2 regions of the Thermus sp. CCB_US3_UF1 genome follow, and region 1 is predicted to be linked to the other one. Evidence: riboswitches for the same ligand, from Rfam matches in the RefSeq annotation. Region 1 holds a riboswitch; the other holds the start of a gene.
The links. Region 1 has a riboswitch for thiamine pyrophosphate ahead of thiE (thiamine phosphate synthase). Riboswitches for the same ligand answer to the same signal wherever they lie in the genome.

Region 1 (10,925 bases):
CTGGCCCCAGGGCGGGAGGGGGAGGGCTTTGCCCGGGCCTACGCCCTCTTTCCCCGCCTCGCCGAGCGTAGGCGGCAGCTGGCCGGCACCCTTTCCGGGGGGGAGCAGCAGATGCTGGCCATCGCCCGGGCCCTCATGGGCTTCCCCCGCATCCTTCTGGTGGATGAACCCTCCTTGGGCCTTTCGCCCCGGCTGGCCGAGGAGGTGCTTTTGGCCCTGCGCCGGGTGGCCGAGGAGGGGGTGGGGGTCCTCCTGGTGGAGCAGAACGTGGCCCTGAGCCTGGAGGTGGCGGGTAGGGCTTACGTGATGGAGCACGGGCGCATCGTCCTGAAGGGGAGCGCCACCAATCTCCTGCAGGACCCAAGGGTGCGGGAGGCCTACCTGAGCCTCTAGATGGGGGCACCGCCCCGGGCCTAAAGGCCTCTTTGCAGGATGGGAATAAGCTCGGGCCGCACCAGCTCAGGGGGCGGGGCCTGGCCTGCCCGGAGGAGGGCGCGGACCCGGGTCATGCTGATGGAAAGCCGCTTCTCCCGGTGCCCCTCGGGGCAGGTCCTTTCCGAGGCGATGCCGCCGCAGAGGGGGCAGTGGAAGACGGCCCCCACCCGCAGGATCTCTATGCCCAAGGGGGGGAGCCGGTCAAAGATGCGGTGGGCGGCGTAGGGGTCGTAGAAGTCCCCTACCCCGGCGTGGTCCCGGCCTACCAGGAAGTGGGTGGCCCCGAAGTTCTTGCGCACCAGGGCGTGAAAGACCGCCTCCTTGGGCCCGGCGTAGCGCATGGGGGTGGCCAGGCCGAAAAGGGCCACCCGCTCCTGGGGAAGGAAGCCCTCCAAGAGGGCCTGGTAGGCCTCGAGGATCACTCCCGTGGGGAAATCGTCCGCCTTTTTGGCCCCCAGGATGGGGTGGACCAGGACCCCGTCGGCCAGCTCCAGACCCAGGCGGATCAGGTACTCGTGGGCCCGGTGGGGGGCGTTGCGGGTCTGGAAGGCCACCACCTTCCCCCAGCCCCGTTCCCGGAAGAAGGCCCGCACCTCCTCCGGGGTCTTTTCCAGGGGGCCCCTTTCCCGGGGCCTGAGCACCTCCACCTGCCCCCCTAGGGCGTAGGGCCCCTTGGCATAAAACCGGGCCACCCCCGGGTGGGCCGGGCTCTCTGTGCCGAACACCTCCCGCGCCAGGGCCTCCAGGTCCAGGGCGTAGGCCTCGGCCACGTGGACAAGGGCCACCACCTCCTTCCCGTGGACCAGGCCTAGGGTGTCCCCCGGGCCTACCCTGGGTTTTTCCCGGCTCTGCAGGAGGATGGGGAGGCTCCAGACCTCCCCCGTGGGCAGGCGCATCTCGTAGGCCACAGAGAGGGCCTCTTCCCGGGTCATGAAGCCCCGCACCGGGTGGAAGGCCCCGCTTGCCAGGTTCTCCAGGTCCAGCCGCTCGTCCTCGCCGATGGTAAGGGTCAAGAGGGTTTCCCGCATGGCCGCCTCCTTTAGGCCAAAACCTGTTCCAGGTCCACCAGGGGCCCAGGGGCCTGGGCGAAGATCCGCGCCACCTCCCCCAGGATCCAGAGGGCAGGGGAGCGCACCTCCACCCCGTCTTGGGCCACCTCCTCCAAGGCGGCCTGGACCCGGCGCTCCTCGGGGGTGGAGGCCTTCTCCACGAAGAGGGTGGGCTCCTTAGGGTCGCGCCCCAGCCGGATGAGCTCCCGGGCGATCCAGGCTCGACGCTTCACCCCCATGAGGACCACCAGGGTGGGGACGTGGGCGAAGGGCCTGAGGTCGGGGTAGCCCCCGCCTTCCAGGACCCCAGAGACGGCGGCGAAGCCGTGGGCGATCCCCCGGTGGGTGAGGGGGAGGCAGGGGGCAAGGAGGCTGGTCACCCCGGGGACCACCTCCACGGGGATCCCGTGCCGCAGGAGGAAGAGGATCTCCTCTCCCCCCCGGCCAAAGACCAGGGGGTCTCCTCCCTTAAGCCGCACCACCAGGGGATGGGTGCGGGCGTAGCGCAGGAGGAGGCGGTGGATGGCCTCCTGTTTTTCGCTTTCCCCCTCCTCTTTGCCCACGTAGATCCTTTCCCCCCGGGCCAGGGCCAGGATGCGGGGGTCCACCAGGCGGTCGTGGAGGACCACCGGGGCTTCCCGGAGGAGGCGGAGGGCCTTGAGGGTGAGGAGCTCCGGGTCCCCAGGGCCGGCCCCCACCAGGTAGACCCTACCCATGGGCCACCCCCCGGTAGACCAGCTGCCCGCCGATGAAAAGGAGCCAGAGGAGGAGGACCAGCCGCAAGGGTTCCCGGGGGAGCCAGGTGGCGAAAAGGGCCCCCGCGCCCGCCCCCAGGACCCCGCCCGCGCTCAGGCCGAGGAGGAGGCCGGGGTCCACCTGGCCCAGGAGGAGGTGCACCCCCCCGCCCAGCAGGGCCAGGACCAGGCCGAAGAGGAGATCCGTGCCCACCACCTTCTGGGGGGAAAGGCGGGTGGCGTAAAGGAGGAGAAGGGTGCCCAAAGCCCCTGCCCCGGCAGAGGAGAAGCCCACCTCGAGGCCGATGCCAAAGGCCCCAGGGGGCAGTAGCCCGGGCCTTTCCTGACCCCTGGGGTTGCCCTTGAGGCTGCGCCAAAGCCCGAGCCCCGCCGAGACCGCCACGGTGAGCCCCACCAGCAGGAGGATGAGGTCCTTGGCCCCCTTGAGGCCCGTGAGGAGGACGCTTCCCAAAAGCACCCCCGGCACCCCCCCGAGGAGGAGGCGGAAAAGGGCCTGGGCGTCCACCTGTCGCCGCAGGAGGTAAACCCCACCCGCGGGTACCTTCACCAGGAAGCCGAAGAGGAGGGCCGTGCCCACAGCCACCTCCGGGGGAAGCCCCAGGAGAAGGATGAGGAGGGGGGCGGTGATGGTGCCTGCCCCTACCCCCGTGACCCCGATGGCGAAGGCGATGAGAAAGCCCAGAAGAAAGGCCATCTATCCCTCCTTCCCGTGCAGGTGGATGCCGCACTCCAGCTTGCCCTTCCCTGCCCAACGCCCCGAGCGGGGGTCATTGGGGTCCAGGGGCTTGGCCGTGCAGGGGGCGCAGCCGATGGAGAGGTAGCCCTGGTCGTAAAGGGGCAGGTAGGGGAGGCCTTGCACTGCCAGGTAGGCGAAGACCTCCTTAAGGCTCCAGTCGTAAAGGGGGTTCACCTTCTTGAGGCGGTGGCCCGAGGGGAGAAGGGCCTCCTCCAGGGGTTGGAGGTGGGCCCGGGTGGGGGATTGCTCCCGCCTCAGCCCCGTGAACCAGGTGTCGTAGGCCTCCAGGGCCTGGAAAAGGGGCTCCACCTTGCGGATTTGGCAGCAACGGTGGGGGTCGCTCTGGTAGAGGTTGCCGTAGCGGCGCTCTTGCTCCTCCCGGGAAAGGGCGGGAGTGAGGTTCACCAGGCAGAAGCCCAGACGCCTTTGCATCTCGTCCCGGTAGGCGTAGACCTCGGGGAAGTGGTAGCCGGTGTCCAGGAAAAGGACGGGGATGTCGGGCCTGAGCTCCAGAAGCAGGTGGAGCACCGCCACGTCCTCGGCCTGGAAGCTGCAGGTGAAGCAGGGGTTCTGGCTTTGGGCCAGGGCTTCCCCTACCAGGGTCTTGACGGCCTTTACCTTGTCCATACCTCCTCCAGGGCGGCTTCAGCCTTGGCCATGGCCTTGGGCAGGCCTTCCTTAGGGTCTAGGTCCAATGCTTCCAGGGCTTGGTCCACGATGCGGTACCAAAGCCGTTTCCTCGCCTCAAAGTCCGGGATTTGCGCGATCCTGGGCCTTAGGGTGCGGAGGTAGGCCACGAGTTCCCCGTAAGCCAGGGGCAAAAGGGCGGCAAACCGCTCCTTGAGGCGCACCGCCAGGGCGGGGGCGGCCCCCGAGGTGGAAAGGGCCACCACCAGCTCCCCCCGGCGCAGCACCGCGGGGAGGATGGCGCTGGCGTTTTCCGGGTCGTCCACCGCCACCAGGAAGATGCGCCTTTCCTCTGCTTCCCGCCGCACCTCGGGGTGGATGGCCTTGTCCTTGGGGTGGCTTACCACCAGGAAAAAGCCCTCCAGGTCCCCCCTTCGGTAGCCCCGCCGCACCCACCGGATGCGGCCCTCCTGGGCCAGGGCCTCGAGGTCCCCCGGGTCCTCCTGGGCCAGGACGGTGACCTCGGCCCCGGCTTCCAGCAAGGCCCTGAGCTTTTGCGGCGTCTCGGGCCCGCCGCCGACGAGGAGGACGGGCTTGCCGCGGAGGTCCAGCATCAGGGGGAAGTAGCCCATGGCTCCTCCTCCAAGGCCTTCCTGAAGCCTTGCAGCATGCTGCCCATCCGTTCCTTCTCGTCCACGTAGAAGGGCCTCACCCCCCATTCCCTCAGGGCGTCGGCGGTGACCCGGCCCACGGCCACGGCCTTCACCCGGGTGTTCAGGGCCTCCTGGAGGGCCTTGGGGTTTTCGGCCCCTTCAAAGAGAAACTCCACCTGGATGGCGGCCACGAAGGCCACGGCCTCCACCGCGCCCTCGAGGATGCCCTCTTCCAGGGCCCGGATGCCCTCTGGGTTTGGCAGGTGGCGGTAGGGCATGAGGGGAAGGACCTGGTACCCTCTTTCCCTCAGGGCCGTTTCCAGGAGGGGCAAGGGTTTGCCGTAAAGCTGCAGGGCTGCCTTGCCCGCCCCCTGGGGGAGGAGGGGGATGAGGCTTGGGCTCGTCCCGTCCCCGGTGGCCTGGGGGGGTAAGCCCTCCTCCCGCAGGACCCGGGCCGCCTTGGCTCCCCGGGCCAGGCGGTGGGCCTCGGCCAAGGGCCCCCTAAGGTCCAGGCCCAGGGTCTTCGCCCCCTGGAGGAGGTCCCGCACCCCCACCCCGGTGGTGGCCAGGAAGAGGTCCACCCCCCTGCCGAGTTCCAGGAGGTGGTCTTCCCACTCGGGCACGGGGACCTTTTCCGTGGCCTGGGTGGGGAAGAGAAGGGGCGTGAAGCCGAGCTTCTGGGCTAAGGCCTTAAACTCCTCCTGCCGCCTCAAGCCGGCGTAGGCGATGCGCATCCCCACCCCCTATACCGCGCACTCCCCGCGCCCAAGCCGCACGCTGAAGGCCTCCCCTTCCCCTCCGAGGTCCTGGTAGAACTCGGGCGCCTCCTCGTAAGGGGGAACTTCCTGAAACTCTTCCAATATAGCCTTGAAGGAGGCCACCCTCACCCGGTCCAGGTAGGCCTGGAAGCCTTCTCCGTTTTCCCGCTCCTCCAGGTAACGCCGCAGGATCCTTTCCACGGCCTCGGGGACCCGGCGGGCGGGGATGCGGCCCACCACCTGGCCAAAACGGGCTTCTCCCTCGCGGGTGCGCCCCCCCAGGAGGAGGACGTAGTGGGGCACCTCCCTTTCCCCCACCTTGCGGCTGGAGCCGTAGAAGCCGATGTCCGCGATGTGGTGTTGTCCGCAAGAGTTGGGACAGCCGGAGATCTTGAGGCTCACCGCCTTTATCCCCGGGTCCTGGGCCAGGGGAAGGGCCCTTAGCCTTTCCTCTAGGGCCTGGGCCAGGCCCCGGGAGCGGGTGAGGGCCAGGTTGCAGGTGTCGGCCCCGGGGCAGCGGGTGATGTCCAGGAGGGTGTGGGCGTCCGCATGGGCAAGCCCCGCTTGCAAAAGGGCCTCGTAAAGCCCGCCCAGGGCCTCCTCCGGAACGTGGCGCAGGAGGAGGTTTTGGCTGATGGCGCTCCGCACCTCCCCGGCGTAGGTTTCGGCCAGGTCGGCCAGGGCCCTGAGCCCCTCAGGGGTGATGTCCCCCAGGGGCAGGCGGACGGTGACGGTGTAAAAGCCTTCTTGTTTCTGCCGGAAGAGGTTGGTGCGCCGCCAGGCATCAAACCCAGGGGCAAAGGAAAAGGGTTTCCGCGGGGGGTTGGGCAGGCGGGGCGGGGGAGGGTCTTGGGGCGGGGTCCAGGCCTCGAGGTCCGCCCCGCTCGCCGTGAGCCTCACCACGCGCCTTTCCTCCCGCACCGCCTCCCGGAAGGCGGCGATGCCCCATTTCTTCACCAGGAACTTGAGCCGGGCCTGGGTGAGGACCTTGCGGTTCCCGTAGCGGTCAAAGAGGCGGATGATGGCCAGCAGGGTGGGGAGGAGGTCCTCCTCGGGGGTAAAGGGCTCCAGGAGCTCCGCGCCCATGGGGGCAGCCCCCAGGCCCCCGCCCACGTAGATGCGGAAGCCCCGTTTTCCTCCTTCCCGGGCGGCCACCACGCCGATGTCGTGGATGGGGGTGCGGGCGTGGTCCGAGGCGCACCCCTCAAAGGCAATCTTGAACTTCCGGGGCAGGTTCTGCCCCACGGGGTGGCGGAGGAAGTAACGGTAGGCCTGCTCCGCGTAAGGGGTCACGTCAAAGGCCTCCTCCGGGGAGACGCCCGCGTAGGGGCAGCAGGTGATGGCCCGGATGGAGTGGCCGCAGGCCTCGCGGGTGGTGAGGCCCACGGCGTTCACCATCCGCAGAACCTGGGGCACATCCCGGCGGTGCACGTGGTGGAGCTGCACCGCCTGCCGAGTGGTCACGTGGGCCAGGCGGTTTTCCGCGTACCGCTCCGCCACCTCGGCCAGGACCCTGAGCCCCTCGGGGGTGATGCGCCCCACGGGGAGCTTGATGCGGATCATGTGGTGCTCGGGGCGGCCCCGGATGCCGTAGATGCCGTTTTTCAGGCGGTAGACCCGGAAGTCCTCTGGATCGGCCTCTCCCGCCTCGAGGCGGGCGATCATGGCCTCCAGGTACCGGATCTCCGCTTCCACCACCTCAGGAAGCCCTGCCATAGCCCTCTCCTTCTCCCCCCTCCGGGGATTGGCCGGTATGGTATACCATTGAGCCCATGAAAGTAAAGGGTATATGGTCTTTGTGCCCCTCCACCCTTTTTCCCGGATGGGCGTGCTATAGTGGCCTTACAGGCTAGGGGTGCCCCAAGGGAGGGGCTGAGAGCTGGGTGCTTCCCAGCAACCCTTGGAACCTGATCCGGGTAATGCCGGCGGAGGGAAGCCTATGCGAAGCGCCCTAACCCCCACAACCCAAACCCCATCCCCAGGGCCGCGCGGGGCCCCCTGCCGGCCTAAGGGGGTGGTGGCTTGCAGGGACGGCTCTATCTGGTGGTGACCCCCAGGCCCGGCTGGACCTGGGAGGAGGTTCTGGACCGCACGGAGCGGGCCCTGGCGGGGGGCGTGGAGGTCCTGCAGCTCAGGGCCAAGGACTGGGAGGCCCGGCCCATCCTGGAGCTGGGGGAGCGGATGGGCCTTCTGGCCCGGCGCTACGGGGTCCCCTTCTTCCTCAACGACCGCCCGGACCTGGCCGCCCTCCTGGGGGCGGACGGGGTGCACCTGGGCCAGGGGGACCTGAGGCCGGAGGAGGCCCGGCGCTTTTTTGGGGGGCTGGTGGGCCGCTCCACCCACGCCCCCGAGCAGGCCCTAAAGGCCCTGGAGGAGGGGGCGGACTACCTTTCCGTGGGCCCGGTGTGGGAGACCCCCACCAAGCCGGGCCGCCCGGCGGCGGGCCTGGGGTACGTGCGCTGGGCGGCGGCCCACCTGGGGGAGAAGCCCTGGTTCGCCATCGGGGGGATAGACCTTGGCAACCTGGACCAGGTCCTGGCGACTGGGGCCAGGCGGGTGGTGGTGGTCCGGGCCATCCTGGACGCCGAGGACCCCGAAGGGGCGGCCCGGGCCTTCCGGGAGCGGCTTTATGGTGTGGCTTAACGGCGAGGCCAAACCCCTAGAGGGAAGGGAGCTGAGGGAGGTCCTGGCCGAGATGGGCGTGGACCTTGGGCGGGTGGCGGTCCTCCTCAACGAGGAGGCCTATCCCGGACGGGATTTGCCCCCCCATGTCCTCCGCGAGGGGGATGTGGTGGAGGTGGTGGCCCTGATGCAAGGAGGCTAGATGGACACCTGGCAGGTGGGAGGGATAACCCTGCGAAGCCGCCTCATCCTGGGCTCGGGGAAGTTCCGGGACTTCGGGGTGATGCGGGAGGCCATTAAGGCCGCGGGGGCGGAGGTGGTGACGGTTTCCGTAAGGCGGGTGGAGGTGGGGGCCCCGGGGCACGTGGGGCTTCTGGAGGCCCTGGAGGGCGTGCGCCTCCTGCCCAACACCGCCGGGGCCCGCACCGCCGAGGAGGCGGTGCGCCTGGCCCGGCTGGGCCGGGCCCTGACCGGGGAGGGTTGGGTGAAGCTGGAGGTGATCCCCGACCCCGCCTACCTCCTCCCCGACCCCCTGGAGACCCTGAAGGCGGCGGAAAGGCTTCTGGAGAAGGGCTTTACCGTCCTCCCCTACATGGGCCCGGACCTGGTCCTGGCCCGGCGGCTTGCCGCCCTGGGCACGGCCACGGTGATGCCCCTGGCCGCCCCCATCGGCTCGGGCTGGGGGGTGCGAACCCGGGCCCTTCTGGAGCTCTTCGCCCGGGAGCGGGCGGGCCTGCCCCCGGTGGTGGTGGACGCGGGCCTCGGCCTTCCCTCCCATGCGGCGGAGGTTCTGGAGATGGGGCTGGACGCGGTCTTGGTCAACACGGCCATCGCCGAGGCGAAAGACCCCCCGGCCATGGCCGAGGCCTTCCGCCTGGCGGTGGAGGCGGGGCGGAAGGCCTTCCTGGCCGGGCCCATGCGGCCTAGGGAAGGGGCGAGCCCCTCGAGCCCCACCGCCGGCGTCCCCTTGGGGAGGGAAGGGTGAGGGCCGAGGTGGCCGTGGTGGGGGCGGGGATCATCGGGGCCCTGGCCGCCTACGAGCTGAGGAAGCGGGGCCTCGAGGTCCTCCTCCTGGACGCGGGGAAGGAGGGGGCCGCCACCCTGGCCAGCGCGGGGATGCTGGCCCCCCACCCGGAGGGGCTTTCCGGGGAGCTTTTGCAGGCGGGGCTTTGGGCCCTGGAGTATTACCCCGCCCTCCTGGAGGAGCTTTTGGCCCGGGGCTTCCGGGTGGAGGCCGGCTTCTCCGGGGTGGGGGTGGTGGCCCTCTCCGGGGCGGAAAGGGAGGCCTGGGGGGCGGAAGGGGCCCCGCCCTACCCCGTGCGGGGAGGCCAGGGCTACCGGGCCTTCCCTGGGGGGTACGTCCACCCTAGGGCCCTGCGGGAAGCCCTCCTGGAGGCCCTAAAGGCCATGGGGGTCACTCTCCTTTGGGCCGAGGTGGAGAGGGTAGCGGAGGGCCGGGTCTTCTGGCGGGAAGGGGAGGCCAGGGCCCGGGCCATCCTCCTCGCCGTGGGGGCCTGGGGGGGGCGGTTTGGCCTGCCGGTGCGGCCCCTCAAGGGGGAGGCCCTCCTCCTGGAAGGGCCGGCCCCGCCCCTGCCCCTCTTCGCCGGGGAGGGGTACCTCCTTCCCCGGGAGGGCGGGGTCTACGTGGGGGCCACCCAGCGGGAGGGGTTTGGCGGCGGGGTGGACCTTTGGGGCCTGCGCTTCCTGGCGGACTACGCCCACGAGCGCTTCCCCCTTCTGGAAGGGGCTCCCTTCCGGGGGGTGGTCTACGGCTACCGCCCCTTGGGGGAGGTTTTCGTGGGCCAGGTGGAGGGAAACGTTTGGGCGGCGGTGGGGCATGGGCGAAACGGGGTCCTCCTGGCCCCGTGGACGGCTAGGCGGCTTTTGGGGCTTTTGGGGGTGGAAGGATGACGCAGCTGGAGGCGGCAAAGAAGGGACGCATCACCGAGGAAATGGCCTACGTGGCCGAGCAGGAAGGGGTTTCCCCGGAGTGGGTGCGCCAGGGGGTGGCGGCGGGGCGGATCGTGATCCCCAGGAACCCCAACCACAAGACCCTGAGGGACTTCAAGGGCATCGGCGAGGGGCTCTCCGTGAAGGTGAACGCCAACCTGGGCACCTCCTACGATTACGTGGACCTCGAGGCCGAGGTGGAAAAGGCCCGGGTGGCCATCCGCTACGGGGCGGACACCCTCATGGACCTCTCCACCGGGGGGGATCTGAAGGCCATAAGGCGGCGGATCCTGGAGGTGGCCACCGTTCCCTTGGGCACCGTGCCCATCTATGAGGCCGAGTTCCGGGCCGCCAAGCGCAAGAACTTCTTTGACATGTCCGCGGACGAGCTCCTCCAGGTCATAGAGGAGCACGGGCGGGAGGGGGTGGACTACATCACCGTCCACGCGGGGGTGACCCTGAGGAACCTGGAGGTCTACCGCCAGGCCCGCCGCACCACGGGGATCGTGAGCCGGGGTGGGGGACTCATGGCCGCCTGGATGCTCCACCGCGGGGAGGAAAACCCCCTCTACGCCCGCTTTGACGACCTCCTGGACATCGCCCGCACCTACGACCTGACCCTTTCCTTGGGGGACGGCCTCCGCCCGGGCTCCCTGGCCGACAGCACCGACCGGGCCCAGATCGCCGAGCTCCTCACCATCGGGGAGCTGGTGGAAAGGGCCCGGCGGGCCGGGGTCCAGGCCATGGTGGAGGGGCCGGGGCATATCCCCCTCAGCGAGGTGGCGGCCAACGTGCAGATCCAGAAAAAGCTCACGGGCCACGCCCCCTTCTACATCCTGGGCATGCTCCCCGTGGACACCGCCGCGGGCTTTGACCACATCGCCGGGGCCATCGGCGGGGCCCTGGCCGGCTGGTGGGGAGCGGACATGCTCTGCTACCTGACCCCGGCGGAGCACCTGGGCCTGCCCACCGCCGAGCACGTGAAGGAGGGGGTCATCGCCTTCAAGATCGCCGCCCACGCCGCCGACGTGGCCCGGGGGAACCCGAGGGCCCTGGAGCGCAACCGGAAGATGTCCGAGGCCCGCTACCGCCTGGACTGGGAGGGGCAGTTTGCCCTCTGCCTTTACCCGGAGGAGGCCAGGCGGCTCAGGGAGGAGAGGGGCTCCAGGACCAAGGCCTGCAGCATGTGCGGGCCCTTCTGCCCCATGAACCTGGTGGAGGCGGTTCTCCGGGGGCAGGGCCAGGGGCTTCCCCTGGCCTAGGGGGGTGGCCGTGCGGGTGGCCCTCACCATCGCCGGCTCGGACTCCGGGGGCGGGGCCGGGGTCCAGGCTGACCTCAA
Region 2 (10,925 bases), 570 kb from region 1:
CCTGAGGCGGAGCCGAAAGCCCCTCAAGGCCCTCCTCTTGGACCAGACCCTGGCCGCGGGGGTGGGAAACATCTACGCCGACGAGGCCCTCTTCCGCGCGGGCCTCTCCCCCTTCCGCTGGGGAAGGTCCCTGAAGGAGGAGGAGGCCAAGCGGCTTTTCCAAAGCCTCCGCCAGGTCCTGGCCGAGGCCGTGGCCCTAGGGGGGAGCACCCTCTCCGACCGCACCTACCAGCAGCCCGATGGCCTCCCGGGAGGCTACCAGGAGCGGCACGCGGTCTATGGCCGCCAGGGGCTTCCCTGCCCCCGGTGCGGCCACCCCCTGGCCAAGGCGGTGGTGGGGGGCCGGGGCACCCACTTCTGCCCCGCCTGCCAGACCTAGCCCCACCGCCCCCGCCCGCGGTCCAGGAGGAAGAAGAGGAGGCCGGAAAGCAGGGCAAGAAGGGCGGCCATGGCCAGGGCCTCGGCAAAGGGTCCCTCCCCCGGCCTGCCCAGGCGCTCGTAGATGGCCAGGGTCAGGGTGGTCCACTCGGGCCGCCAGAGGACCAGGCTGGCGCCAAACTCCCCCAGGATGGCGGCCAGGGCCAGGGCCAGCCCGGAAAGGAAGGCGGGGAGGACCAGGGGAAGCTCCACCCGGAGAAAGGCCCGCCAAGGGGGGGCCCCCAGGACCCGGGCCGCCTGGAGGAGGCTTGGGGGAAGGCTCCTTAGGGCAGGGAGAAGGGCCCGGGCCAGCAGGGGGTAGGCCAGGAGGGCGTAGGCAAGGAGGAGGAGGGCCAAGGAGCCCCTCCAGGCAGGGTAGGCCAAGAGGTAGCCGAGCCCCACGGCCACGGGGCTCACCATGAGGGGAAAAAGGCCCAGGAGGTCCAAGGCCCGGTTTCGCCGGGCCGCCACCGCGTAGGCCACCCCCAAGGGCAGGGCCAAGAGGAGGGCCAGAAGGCTAAAGCGGAAGGTATTCCCAAGGGCCAGGGAAAGGGGGGTAAATGCCTCCGAACTCCAGGCCCGGACCAGGGCGGCGGGATCGGCCTGGAGGAAGAGGACCCCTAGGGGGGCGTACAGCACGGCGAAAGCAAGGGCTAAAGCCCAGGGCCAGCCCCGGGAAGGGGAAAGCCTCCCGGGAGGCAAGGGGTAGGGCCTGAGGCGCCCGTACAGGAGGACCGCCAGGCCCAGGGTAAGAAGCTGTAGGAGCATGAGGGCCGCGGCCTCGGGGAAGGCCAGGCGGTAGGCCAAAAGGGTGTAGACCTCCACCTCCAGGGTGGCGTACCGGGGCCCGCCCAGGAGAAGGGGCACCCCAAAGGCGGAGAAGGTGTAGAGGAAGACGAGAAGCCCCGCCCCGGCCAAGGCGGGGAGGAGGAGGGGAAGCCCCACCCTCAGGAAAGCCCGCCAGGGGGTGGCCCCCAGGACGCGGGCGGCCTGCAGGGGCCCCTCGAGGGCCACGGCCACGGGTAAGAGGATGCGGAGGGCCAGGCCCAGGTTGTAGAAGACCGCGGCCCAGAGGAGGAGGGCCCGGGTCCCGTAGAGGTCCACCCCCAGGACCCCGCGGGGGCCCAGGAGGGCCAGGAAGCCCAAGGCCACCACCGGGGTGGGCAGGACGAAGGGCAGGGTGGATAGGGCCAAGAAAGCCTCCCGCCCAGGGAAACGCCGGCGGAAGGCGAAGGCCAAAGGAAGGGCCAAGCCCAAGGTCAAAAGGGCGGAAAGGAGGCCGTACTCCAGGCTCCAGGCGTACCGACCCCAGTAGTAGGGGTTGGCCAGGGCCAAGGCCAGCCCCTCCCCCAGCCCCAGGGCCAGGATGCGCCCCAAGGGGTAGAAAAGGGCAAGGCCCAGGAAAAGGAGGAGAAGCCCGGCCACGCCCTAGCGCCGCCCGCGGCGCACCTCCTCGGGGCTACGGCCCTGGAGGACCACCTGGGTCCACTCGGCGATCCAGCGCTCCCGGTGGAGGGCCATGGCCTTGGGGTCCAGGCGGACGCTGCCCAAGGGCTCGGGGGCGAAACGGAAAACCTCGGGAAGCCGGGCCTCCCGGCGGGCGGGGTACATCCACATCTCCGTGGGCAGGTTCTCCTGCACGGGCCGGGAGAGGAGCCAGTCCACCACACGCTTGGCCCCCTCGAGGTTCTTGGTCCCCTTCAGGATGCCCACGAACTCCACCTGGAAGAAGGAAAGCTCGGGGAAGAGGTTGCCCGTGGGGGGTTCCCGGTACTTCCCCTCGGAGTAGTAGACCTCGGCGGCGGGGCTGGTGGTGTAGGAAACCACCAAGGGCCTATCCCCCTTGTACAGGGTGAAGTGGGTGTAGTAGGCCTCGCTCCAGCCCTTGGCCACCCGCACCCCCCCGTCCCGCAGCCGGGCCCAGAAGTCCAGGTACCCGTCCTCGCCGAAGCGGGCCACGGTGGCCATGAGGAAGGCCAGGCCCGGGGAGCTGGTGGCTGGGTTTTGCACCACCAGAAGCCGGGCGTACTCGGGCCGGGCCAGGTCCTGGGGGGTTTGGGGCAGGGGCCGCTCGCGGAAGTAGGCCCGGTCGTAGTTCAGGCTCACCCAGCCGTAGTCCACGGGGAGGGCCCGAAACGTGGGGTCCAGGAGGAGGGTGGCCCTGAGGTTGCGGATCTCCGGGCTGCGGTAGGGGAGGAGGATGTCGGCCTCGAGGGCCCGGGCAAGGAAGGTGTTGTCAAAGCCGTAGAGGACGTCCGCGATGGGAGCTCCCTTGGTCAGGATGGCCCGGTTCAGGGTCTCCCCTGCATCCCCCCCTTTGAGGAAGCGGAGCCTGAGGCCGGTTTCCCGCTCAAACTGGGCGATGAGCCCCTTGTCCAAGGAGAAGCTGGCGTGGGTGAGGACCGTGATCTCCTGGGCCAAGCCAAAGGCCAAAAGGACCAGCAGGGCAAAGGCTCTTTGCATACCACCCCTCCGTGTCACCGGGAGGGGCCTCGGTCACCTTCCCTACGCCGGCATTACCCGGATCAGGTTCCAAGGGTATCTCTCAGCCCCCTAGGGGCACCCCCGGTGACCCCTTTAGTCTAACGCAGGGGCCCCCAATGGGGCCAAGGCCGCCGCCAGGGCCTCGCCGAAGGCCTCGGGCTGGTCAATCCAGGGGTAGTGGCCGGCCCCGGGAACCACGCGGATGGGGGCCTTGAGGCGCTCGGCCACCTCCTCGGCGTAGGGGTAGCTGGTGCCGTCCTTCTCCCCCACCACCACCGAGACCGGCTTCCGGCAAGGGGCGAGGTGGGGGGTGTAGTCCAGGTGCCAAAGCCCGTTGTGCAGGAAGGCCCAAGCGGGGGTGTCGGGCCCCAGGATGCCCGAGCCCTCGGCCACCCACTCGTACGCCAACCGGCCATGGGGGGTGGGGAACATGAGGCGGTCAAACAGGAGCTTGGGCTCGGCCCGGGCCAGGGCTGCCCTCAGGTTGGCCTCGGGGTCGGCCAAGGGGGTGAGGCCCGCCGCCTCCGCCAGGCGGGCGGAAAGCCAGGGGAAGTTGACCCAGGGGGCGAGGAGGACCGCCCCTTGGGCCTCCGGGTGGCGGCGGAGGACCTCCAGGGCCACCAAGGCCCCGAAGCCGTGGGCCAGGAGGGCAAAGCGCTCAATCCCCAAGGCCTCGGCCAGGGCCAGGGTATCCTCCACCAGGGCATCCAGGGTGAAAAGGCGGGGGTCCTGGGGTAGTTCCAGACTGCGCCCCGAGCCCCGCTGGTCAAAGTAGACCACGCGGAAGCCTGAGAGGTACTCCTCCAAGCCCTCCCGCAGGGCGTAGGCGTTGCCCCCAGGCCCTCCGTGGAGGACCAAAAGGGCGGGCGCGCGCACCTCGCCCACGTCCTCCACGTAAAGCTCCGCTTCCCCTACGGGGATGTAGCCGATCTCTTCCCGCATCCCCTATAGACTACCCCATCCCGCAGGGTGAAGGCCCACACCCTGACCCCGGGCAAGGCCTGGGCCAGGGCCTGGGCCTCTTCCGAGGCGCCCCAGACCTGGAGGAGCCAGACCCCCTCCCCTTCCAGGAGGCCATAGGGGTGGGGAAGCCGCTGGGCCAGGGCCAGAAGCCCCTCCTTATCCTTGCCCTCCACGAAGAGCACCCTCATCCTCCCCCCCAAAGCCGATGGTACAGGAGGATTTCCGCGCTCTCCTCCAGGGTGGTCATGAGGCTATAGGCCTCCAGAAGGGCCTCCTCGGGCCTTTCCTTGAAACCGGCGGCGAAGGCCCCGTGGCCCCGAAGGAGGCAGACCCGGTGGTGGGCCAGGGCCTCGGCCACGGCGGAGGCAGCCTCCTCGCTGGCCGAGGTGGTCTTAGGGGCCAGAACGGGCACCTCCCGCAGGTAGTACTGGCCCTCGAGGTCCAGGGGCAGGAGGCGGTCCAGGTGAAGGGAGAGGGCCACGGCCACCCGGGGGTGGGCGTGGACCAGGGCCTGGGCCTGGGTGCGCCGGTAAACCTCCCGGTGGATCACGCTCTCCACGCTGGCCCCGGGGGGAAAGGGGCCCTCCAGGGGCACCTCCACCAGGTCCTCGGGGGTCAGGCGGGCCTTTTGCACCCCGCTTTTGGTGATGAGGAAGCCCTCCTTGCCCCGCACGGAGAAGTTACCCGCGGTGGCGGAGATGAGGCCTTGCCCGAAAAGGTCCTCCCCCACCTGGCGAAAGGCGGTGTAAAGCCGGGCCAGCATGGGCCCATTATGGCCCACGACGGCCCAGGGTGGGGAGGCTCAGGCCTGCTTGCCCGGCTGCTCCCGGCGGGCAGGGCGACGGGGGGCGGGCTCCCGCACCTCCACCGCCTCCTTGCGGGCCTCCTCAATGGCCTTCAGGGTCTTCCGGTCCACCACCTGGGTGAAGCGCACGAAGTCCGAGCCCGTGCCCGCGGGGATGAGGCGGCCCAGGATGACGTTCTCCTTGAGGCCGATGAGCTCGTCCTTCTTCCCGGCGATGGCCGCCTCGGTGAGCACGTGGGTGGTGTTCTGGAAGCTGGCGGCGGAGAGCCAGCTCTTGGTGGAGAGGGCGCTCTTGGTCACCCCCATGAGGAGGGGCTTCCAGGCCACGGGGGTCTTGCCCTCGGCGATCAGCCTCTCGTTCAGGGCCTCCACGTCCCACTTCTCCAGCACCTGGCCTTCCAGGAGGCGGCTGTCCCCGGGGTCGGTGACCTCCACGTACTTGAGCATCTGCCGCACCACGATCTCAATGTGCTTGTCGTGGAGCTTCACCCCCTGGGCGCGGTAGACCTTTTGGATCTCGTCCACCAGGTACCGCTCCACCGCCTCCGGCCCCCGGGCCTCCAGGAGCTGGTGCGGGTCCACGGCCCCGCGGGTCAGGGGCTGGCCGGCCTCCACGTAGTCCCCGTCCTTGACCAGAAGCCGGGCATCCTTGGGGAGCTTGTACTCCTTGGAGAAGCCCTCGGACTCCACGAAGACGGAAAGCTTCTCCTCGGTCTCCTCGATGCGCACCACCCCGTCGATCTCCGAGATCACCGCCTTGGCCTTGGGGCGGCGGGCCTCAAAGAGCTCGATCACGCGGGGCAGACCCTGGGTGATGTCGGTGCCGGTGGCCACGCCCCCGGTGTGGAAGGTGCGCATGGTGAGCTGGGTGCCAGGCTCCCCGATGGACTCCGCCGCCACCACCCCCACGGATTCCCCGATGGAGACGGGCCGGGCCATGGAGAGGTCGTAGCCGTAGCACTTCTGGCAGACCCCGTACCGGGTCTGGCAGGTGAGGGGGCTGCGGACCGGCACCTCCTTGATCTCCCCAGCCTCCGCGGCCTTGACCAGGAGGGCCACGTCCTCCATGGAGAGGTAGCGGCCCTCCTCGAGGCGCTGGCCCAAGACCTCCACCTCCCGGGCCAGGACCCGGCCATAAAGCCCGGACTCGATGTCCGAGCGCTTCCTGAGGCGCAGGGAGCGGGTCACCTCATCGGGCTGGAAGAGGGGGACGGAGATGAAGTTGGTGGTGCCGCAGTCCGCCTCCCGCACCACGATCTCGTGGGCCACATCCACCAGCTTCCGCGTCAGGTACCCCGAGTCCGCGGTGCGCAAGGCGGTGTCCGCCCCGCCCTTCCGGGCCCCGTGGCTGGAGATGAAGTACTCCAAGACCGTAAGCCCCTCGCGGAAGGAGGAGCGCACCGGCACCTCGAAGGTCTCCCCCGAGGGCTTCTGCATCAGGCCGCGCATGCCGCAGAGCTGCCGGATCTGCTGCGGGTTACCCCGGGCCCCGGACTGGGCCATGACGTAGAGGGGGTTGAAGGGGTAGTTCTCCTCAAAGTTCTTGAAGACCGCCTGGGTGACCTTCTCCGTGGTCTCGGTCCAGAGCTGGATGACCTGGTCGTAGCGCTCCCGGTCGGTGAGGAAGCCCATCTCGTAGGCCTGCTCGATCTGCATGAGCTTGCGGTCGGCCTCCTCCAGGTAGCGCCGCTTCTCCTCCGGGATCACGGCGTCGTCAATGCCGATGGTGATGCCGCTGGTGGTGGAGAGGGTGAAGCCGTAGTACTTGAGGGCGTCCAGGAGCCGGGCGGTCTTCTCGATCCCCAGGCGGAGGAAGGACTGGTAAACCAGGTCCTTGAGGGAGTTCTTCTCCTGGGGTACGTCCATTTGCAAGAGTTCCTGGGCCACCCGTTCGTCGCCCACGGCCTCGCCCACGATGCGGGCGAAGAGGACCCGGCCAGGGCTGGTTTCCAGGCGCTTACCTAGGTAGCGGACCGTGACCACATCCTGCAGATCCAAAAGCCCGTGGGCCACCGCCAAAAGGGCCTCGTCGGGGTTGGCGAAGACGAACCTGAGCCGGCCCACGCTGGTTTCCCGGCCCGCCACCCGGATGGGGGCGTTTAGGGCCACCTCGCCCCGCTCGTAGGCGGCCAGGGCCTCCTCCGGGGTGGCGAACTCCCGCCCCGCCCCCTTCTTCTCCCGCCGCACCTGGGTGATGTAGTAAAGCCCCAGGATGATGTCCCGGCTGGGCTTGGCGATGGGCTCCCCCGAGGCGGGGGAGAGGAGGTTGTGGGCCGAGAGCATCTGGATGCGGGCCTCCGCCTGGGCGAAGGAGGAAAGGGGCACGTGCACCGCCATCTGGTCCCCGTCAAAGTCGGCGTTGAAGGCCTCGCAGACCAGGGGGTGGAGCTGGATGGACTGCCCCTCCACCAGCACGGGCTGGAAGGCCTGGATGCCCAGGCGGTGCAGGGTAGGGGCGCGGTTCAGGAGGACCACCTTGCCGTGGATCACCTCCTCTAGGGCATCCCAGACCTCGTCCTTGATGTCCCGCTGGCGCTCCAGCATCCTCCGGGCGGCCTTGACGTTGGGGGCGATGCCCTTCTCCTCCATCTTCTTGAGCAGGAAGGGCTTGAAGAGCTCCAGGGCCATGCGCTTGGGCAGGCCGCACTGGTGGAGCTTGAGCTGGGGGCCCACCACGATCACGCTGCGGCCCGAGTAGTCCACCCGCTTGCCCAGGAGGTTCTGGCGGAAGCGGCCCTGCTTGCCCGAGAGGATGTCGGTGAGGCTGCGCAAGGGGCGTTCGGAGCCAGGGTTGGTCACCGGGGCGCCGCGGCGGCCATTGTCGATCACCGCGTCCACCGCCTCCTGAAGCATGCGCTTCTCGTTGCGGATGATGATCTCCGGGGCGCCCTGGGCCAGGAGCTTCTTCAGGCGGTTGTTGCGGTTGATGAGGCGGCGGTAGAGGTCGTTGAGGTCACTGGTGGCGAAGCGGCCCCCGTCCACCTGCACCATGGGGCGGAGGTCGGGGGGCAGGACGGGGACGGCCTCGAGGATCATCCACTCCGGGCGGTTGCCGGAATCCAGGAAGGCCCGCACCACCTCCAGGCGCTTCCTTGCCTTGGCCCGCCGGGCCCGGGAGGGGTGCTTCATCTCCTCCAAAAGCTCCTTCTCCAGCTCTTCCAGGTCCAGTTCCTTGAGGAGGGCCTGGATGGCCTCCGCCCCCATGCGGGCGTCGATGTCGTAGGACTCCACCACCCGCACCACGTTGCGGACCAGGTCCACCTCCACCCGGCCGTAGATCTCGCTCTTGACCCTGCCCCCGTCGGCCAGGACGTCCCCGGGGGCCACCCGGTCCCCGGTGGTCACCTCCACGTCGTCCTCAAAGGGGTAGAGGCGGGCCTTCATCACCACGATGCTGGCGGGCTCGTGCAGGTGGACCACCCCCTCGGCCTCGGCGATCACCTCCTCCTCGGGGTCAATGGCGGCCACCACCTTGTCCCCGGGGAAGACCTTGCCCCCCTCGGGCACCACCACGTTCATGTGGGGGGCCACCCGGTAGTCCTTGGGCTCGGCCCACTCCAGGAAGAGGGTGAGGTGGACGGTCTCCCCTTCCTCCTCGGCTTCCACCTCCTTGGCGGTCATGTGCCGGGGCAGGCGGAGGAGGCCCTTACCCTCGGCCAGGGGCTGGCCCTTTTCCACGATCTCCCCATGCACCACCAGGGGGGTGAGGCCCACGGGGAGGAAGTAGCGGGCCACCACCTCCTCCCCCTTGCGGAGGACCAGGAAGTGGCCTTCCTGGAGCTCCTGAAGCTCCACCACCCCCTCCTCCTCCGCGCGGAAGAGGTAGGGCTCGGAAAGCTCCGCCAGGATCTCCCCCGGCCTATACCCCTCCTTCTCCACCCAGGCCGCCAGGGGCAGGCGCAGGGCAGCCCGCTCCTTCCTCAGGTACTCCACCCGCACCCGGCGGGGGAAGCGGTAGAGGGCCACCCCGTCCATGCGGCTCACCACGCCCGGGGCCAGCTCCTGGCCCTTCACCACCTCCTCGCCGTCCTTGACCAGGGCGTCCACCCCCGCGGGCAAGGGGTAGGTTTCCTGCTTGCCGAAGCGGAGTTCCCGGTACTCCTCGTCGGTGAGGAGCTGGCGCTTCTCCACCGGCACCCCGTCCAGCACCGCCCCCTTGGGGTCCAAGACGATGTACTTGCTGAAGTAGAGGACCTGCTCCAGCTCGGTGGCGGAAAGGTCCAGAAGGGTGCCGATCTTGGAGGGCACGTCCTTGACGAACCAGATGTGGGCCGCGGGGGTGGCCAGCTCAATGTGGCCCATGCGGTAGCGGCGCACGATGCTCTTGGTGACCTCCACCCCGCAGCGCTCGCAGACCTTGCCCTCAAAGCGCTGGCGCTTGTACTTGCCGCAGGCGCACTCGTAGTCCTTGGTGGGGCCGAAGATGCGCTCGTCAAAGAGCCCGTCCCGTTCGGGCTTCAGGGTGCGGTAGTTGATGGTTTCGGGCTTCTCCACCTCCCCGTAGCTCCAGGAGCGGATCTTCTCCGGGGAAGCCAGGGCGATGCGGACCTTGCGGACTTCTTTTTTCATTCTTCCTCCAGCTATTTCCCTACCGGGAACGCCTCTTCTCTCTACCCCAAGGCCTTAGCGCTTGGAAGCCAGCCCCTCAAAGATGTCCACGGGGTTGTCCCGCTCGTCCAAGGTCTGCACGTCCAGGGCCAGGGCCTGGAGTTCCTTGACCAGCACGCGGAAGGACTCGGGCACGCTGGGCTCGGGGACGTCCTCCCCCTTGATGATGGCCTCGTAGGCGGCGTTGCGGCCCTCAATGTCGTCGGACTTGAGGGTGAGCATCTCCTGCAGGGTGTGGGCCGCCCCGTAGGCCTCGAGGGCCCAGACCTCCATCTCCCCAAAGCGCTGGCCACCGAACTGGGCCTTGCCCCCCAGGGGCTGCTGGGTGATGAGGGAGTAGGGCCCGGTGGAACGGGCGTGCATCTTGTCCTCCACCATGTGGTAAAGCTTCATGATGAACATCTGCCCCACGGCGATGGGCCCCTCGATGGGCTCCCCGGAGCGGCCATCGTAGAGGACCACCTTGCCCTGGGTGAAGAGCTCGCGAAGCTGCTCCTCCGGGCTCTTGCCGGGGCTCACCAGGCCCAGCTTCTCCGCCCGGGCCAGGACCTCCAGCTCCCGCTTGTCCACGCCAAAGCCCTCGGCCCTGCGCTTGCCGAAGTAAAGGTCAAAGGCCTCCGCCAGGAGGGCCTTGATCTCGGGCTCCGTGGCCCCGTCAAAGACCGGGGAGATGTAGCGCTGGCCCAGGAAGAAGCCCGCCAGGCCCAGGTGGGTTTCCAGGATCTGGCCCAGGTTCATCCGGCTGGGCACGCCCAGGGGGTTCAGGATCACGTCCACCGGGGTGCCGTCGGGCAGGTGGGGCATATCCTCCACGGGCAGGATCTTGGCCACCACGCCCTTGTTCCCGTGGCGGTTGGCCAGTTTGTCCCCCACCTGGAGCTTGCGCTTTTGCGCCACGTAAACCCGCACCACCTCCCGGACCCCGGGCTTCAGCTCCACCCCAGGGTCGCCGCGGCGCAGGCGCAGGGTGCCCACCACGATGCCGCCCTCCCCGGGGGGCACGCGCAAGGAGGTGTCCTTCACGTCCTGGGCCTTCTCCCCGAAGATGGAGCGGAGGAGGCGTTCCTCAGGGGAGGGCTCCCGCTCCCCCTTGAAACTGGTGCGGCCCACCAGGATATCCCCAGGCTTCACCTCGGCGCCGATGCGCACCACCCCCTCCTCGTCCAGGTCGCGCAGGGCGGCCTCGGAGAGGTGGGGGATGTCCCGGGTGATGCGCTCCGGCCCCAGCTTGGTGTCCCGGGCCTCGATCTCGTAGCGCTCAATGTGGATGGAGGTGTAGAAGTCCCGCTTGAGGAGCTCCTCGCTGATGACGATGGCGTCCTCAAAGTTATACCCGTCAAAGGGCATGATGGCCACCAGGACGTTCTGCCCCAGGGCCAAAAAGCCCCCCTCGGAGGCGGGCCCGTCCGCCAGGAGGTCCCCTTTCCGCACCCGCTGGCCCACGGTCACCCGGGGGCGCTGGTCCAAGGCGGTGCCCTGGTTGGAGCGCACGTAGCGCCGCAAGGGGTGTTCCACCAGGCGGCCATCCTCGTAGCGCACGGCGATGCGCCGCCCGTCCACCCCCACCACCTCCCCGTCCTCCTCGGCGTAGACCGCGGCCAGGGAGTCCCGGACCACCCGCTCCTCCAGCCCGGTCATCACCACCGGG

Region 2: it holds a riboswitch for thiamine pyrophosphate, as region 1 does, so the genes downstream of both, TCCBUS3UF1_RS09530 (thiamine ABC transporter substrate binding subunit) here and thiE (thiamine phosphate synthase) in region 1, are expected to answer to the same signal.

The regions. Positions count from the first base shown of each region.
Region 1 covers NC_017278.1:1,337,999-1,348,923, reverse strand. Annotated here, with positions in the region: gene TCCBUS3UF1_RS06675 (ABC transporter ATP-binding protein) at 1-393, shown strand, start outside; gene TCCBUS3UF1_RS06670 (sulfate adenylyltransferase) at 414-1,463, opposite strand; gene cobA (uroporphyrinogen-III C-methyltransferase) at 1,475-2,200, opposite strand; gene TCCBUS3UF1_RS06660 (sulfite exporter TauE/SafE family protein) at 2,193-2,933, opposite strand; gene TCCBUS3UF1_RS06655 (phosphoadenylyl-sulfate reductase) at 2,934-3,602, opposite strand; gene TCCBUS3UF1_RS06650 (bifunctional precorrin-2 dehydrogenase/sirohydrochlorin ferrochelatase) at 3,590-4,234, opposite strand; gene TCCBUS3UF1_RS06645 (uroporphyrinogen-III synthase) at 4,216-4,989, opposite strand; gene TCCBUS3UF1_RS06640 (nitrite/sulfite reductase) at 4,999-6,729, opposite strand; TPP riboswitch at 6,855-6,964, shown strand; gene thiE (thiamine phosphate synthase) at 7,036-7,656, shown strand; gene thiS (sulfur carrier protein ThiS) at 7,643-7,837, shown strand; gene TCCBUS3UF1_RS06625 (thiazole synthase) at 7,838-8,620, shown strand; gene TCCBUS3UF1_RS06620 (FAD-binding oxidoreductase) at 8,617-9,546, shown strand; gene thiC (phosphomethylpyrimidine synthase ThiC) at 9,543-10,847, shown strand; gene thiD (bifunctional hydroxymethylpyrimidine kinase/phosphomethylpyrimidine kinase) at 10,858-10,925, shown strand, end outside.
Region 2 covers NC_017278.1:1,911,696-1,922,620, forward strand. Annotated here, with positions in the region: gene TCCBUS3UF1_RS09520 (DNA-formamidopyrimidine glycosylase) at 1-379, shown strand, start outside; gene TCCBUS3UF1_RS09525 (iron ABC transporter permease) at 376-1,842, opposite strand; gene TCCBUS3UF1_RS09530 (thiamine ABC transporter substrate binding subunit) at 1,846-2,880, opposite strand; TPP riboswitch at 2,902-2,994, opposite strand; gene TCCBUS3UF1_RS09535 (alpha/beta fold hydrolase) at 2,995-3,843, opposite strand; gene TCCBUS3UF1_RS09540 (hypothetical protein) at 3,813-4,052, opposite strand; gene TCCBUS3UF1_RS09545 (fuculose-1-phosphate aldolase) at 4,049-4,627, opposite strand; gene rpoC (DNA-directed RNA polymerase subunit beta') at 4,667-9,238, opposite strand; gene TCCBUS3UF1_RS09555 (DNA-directed RNA polymerase subunit beta) at 9,293-10,925, opposite strand, start outside.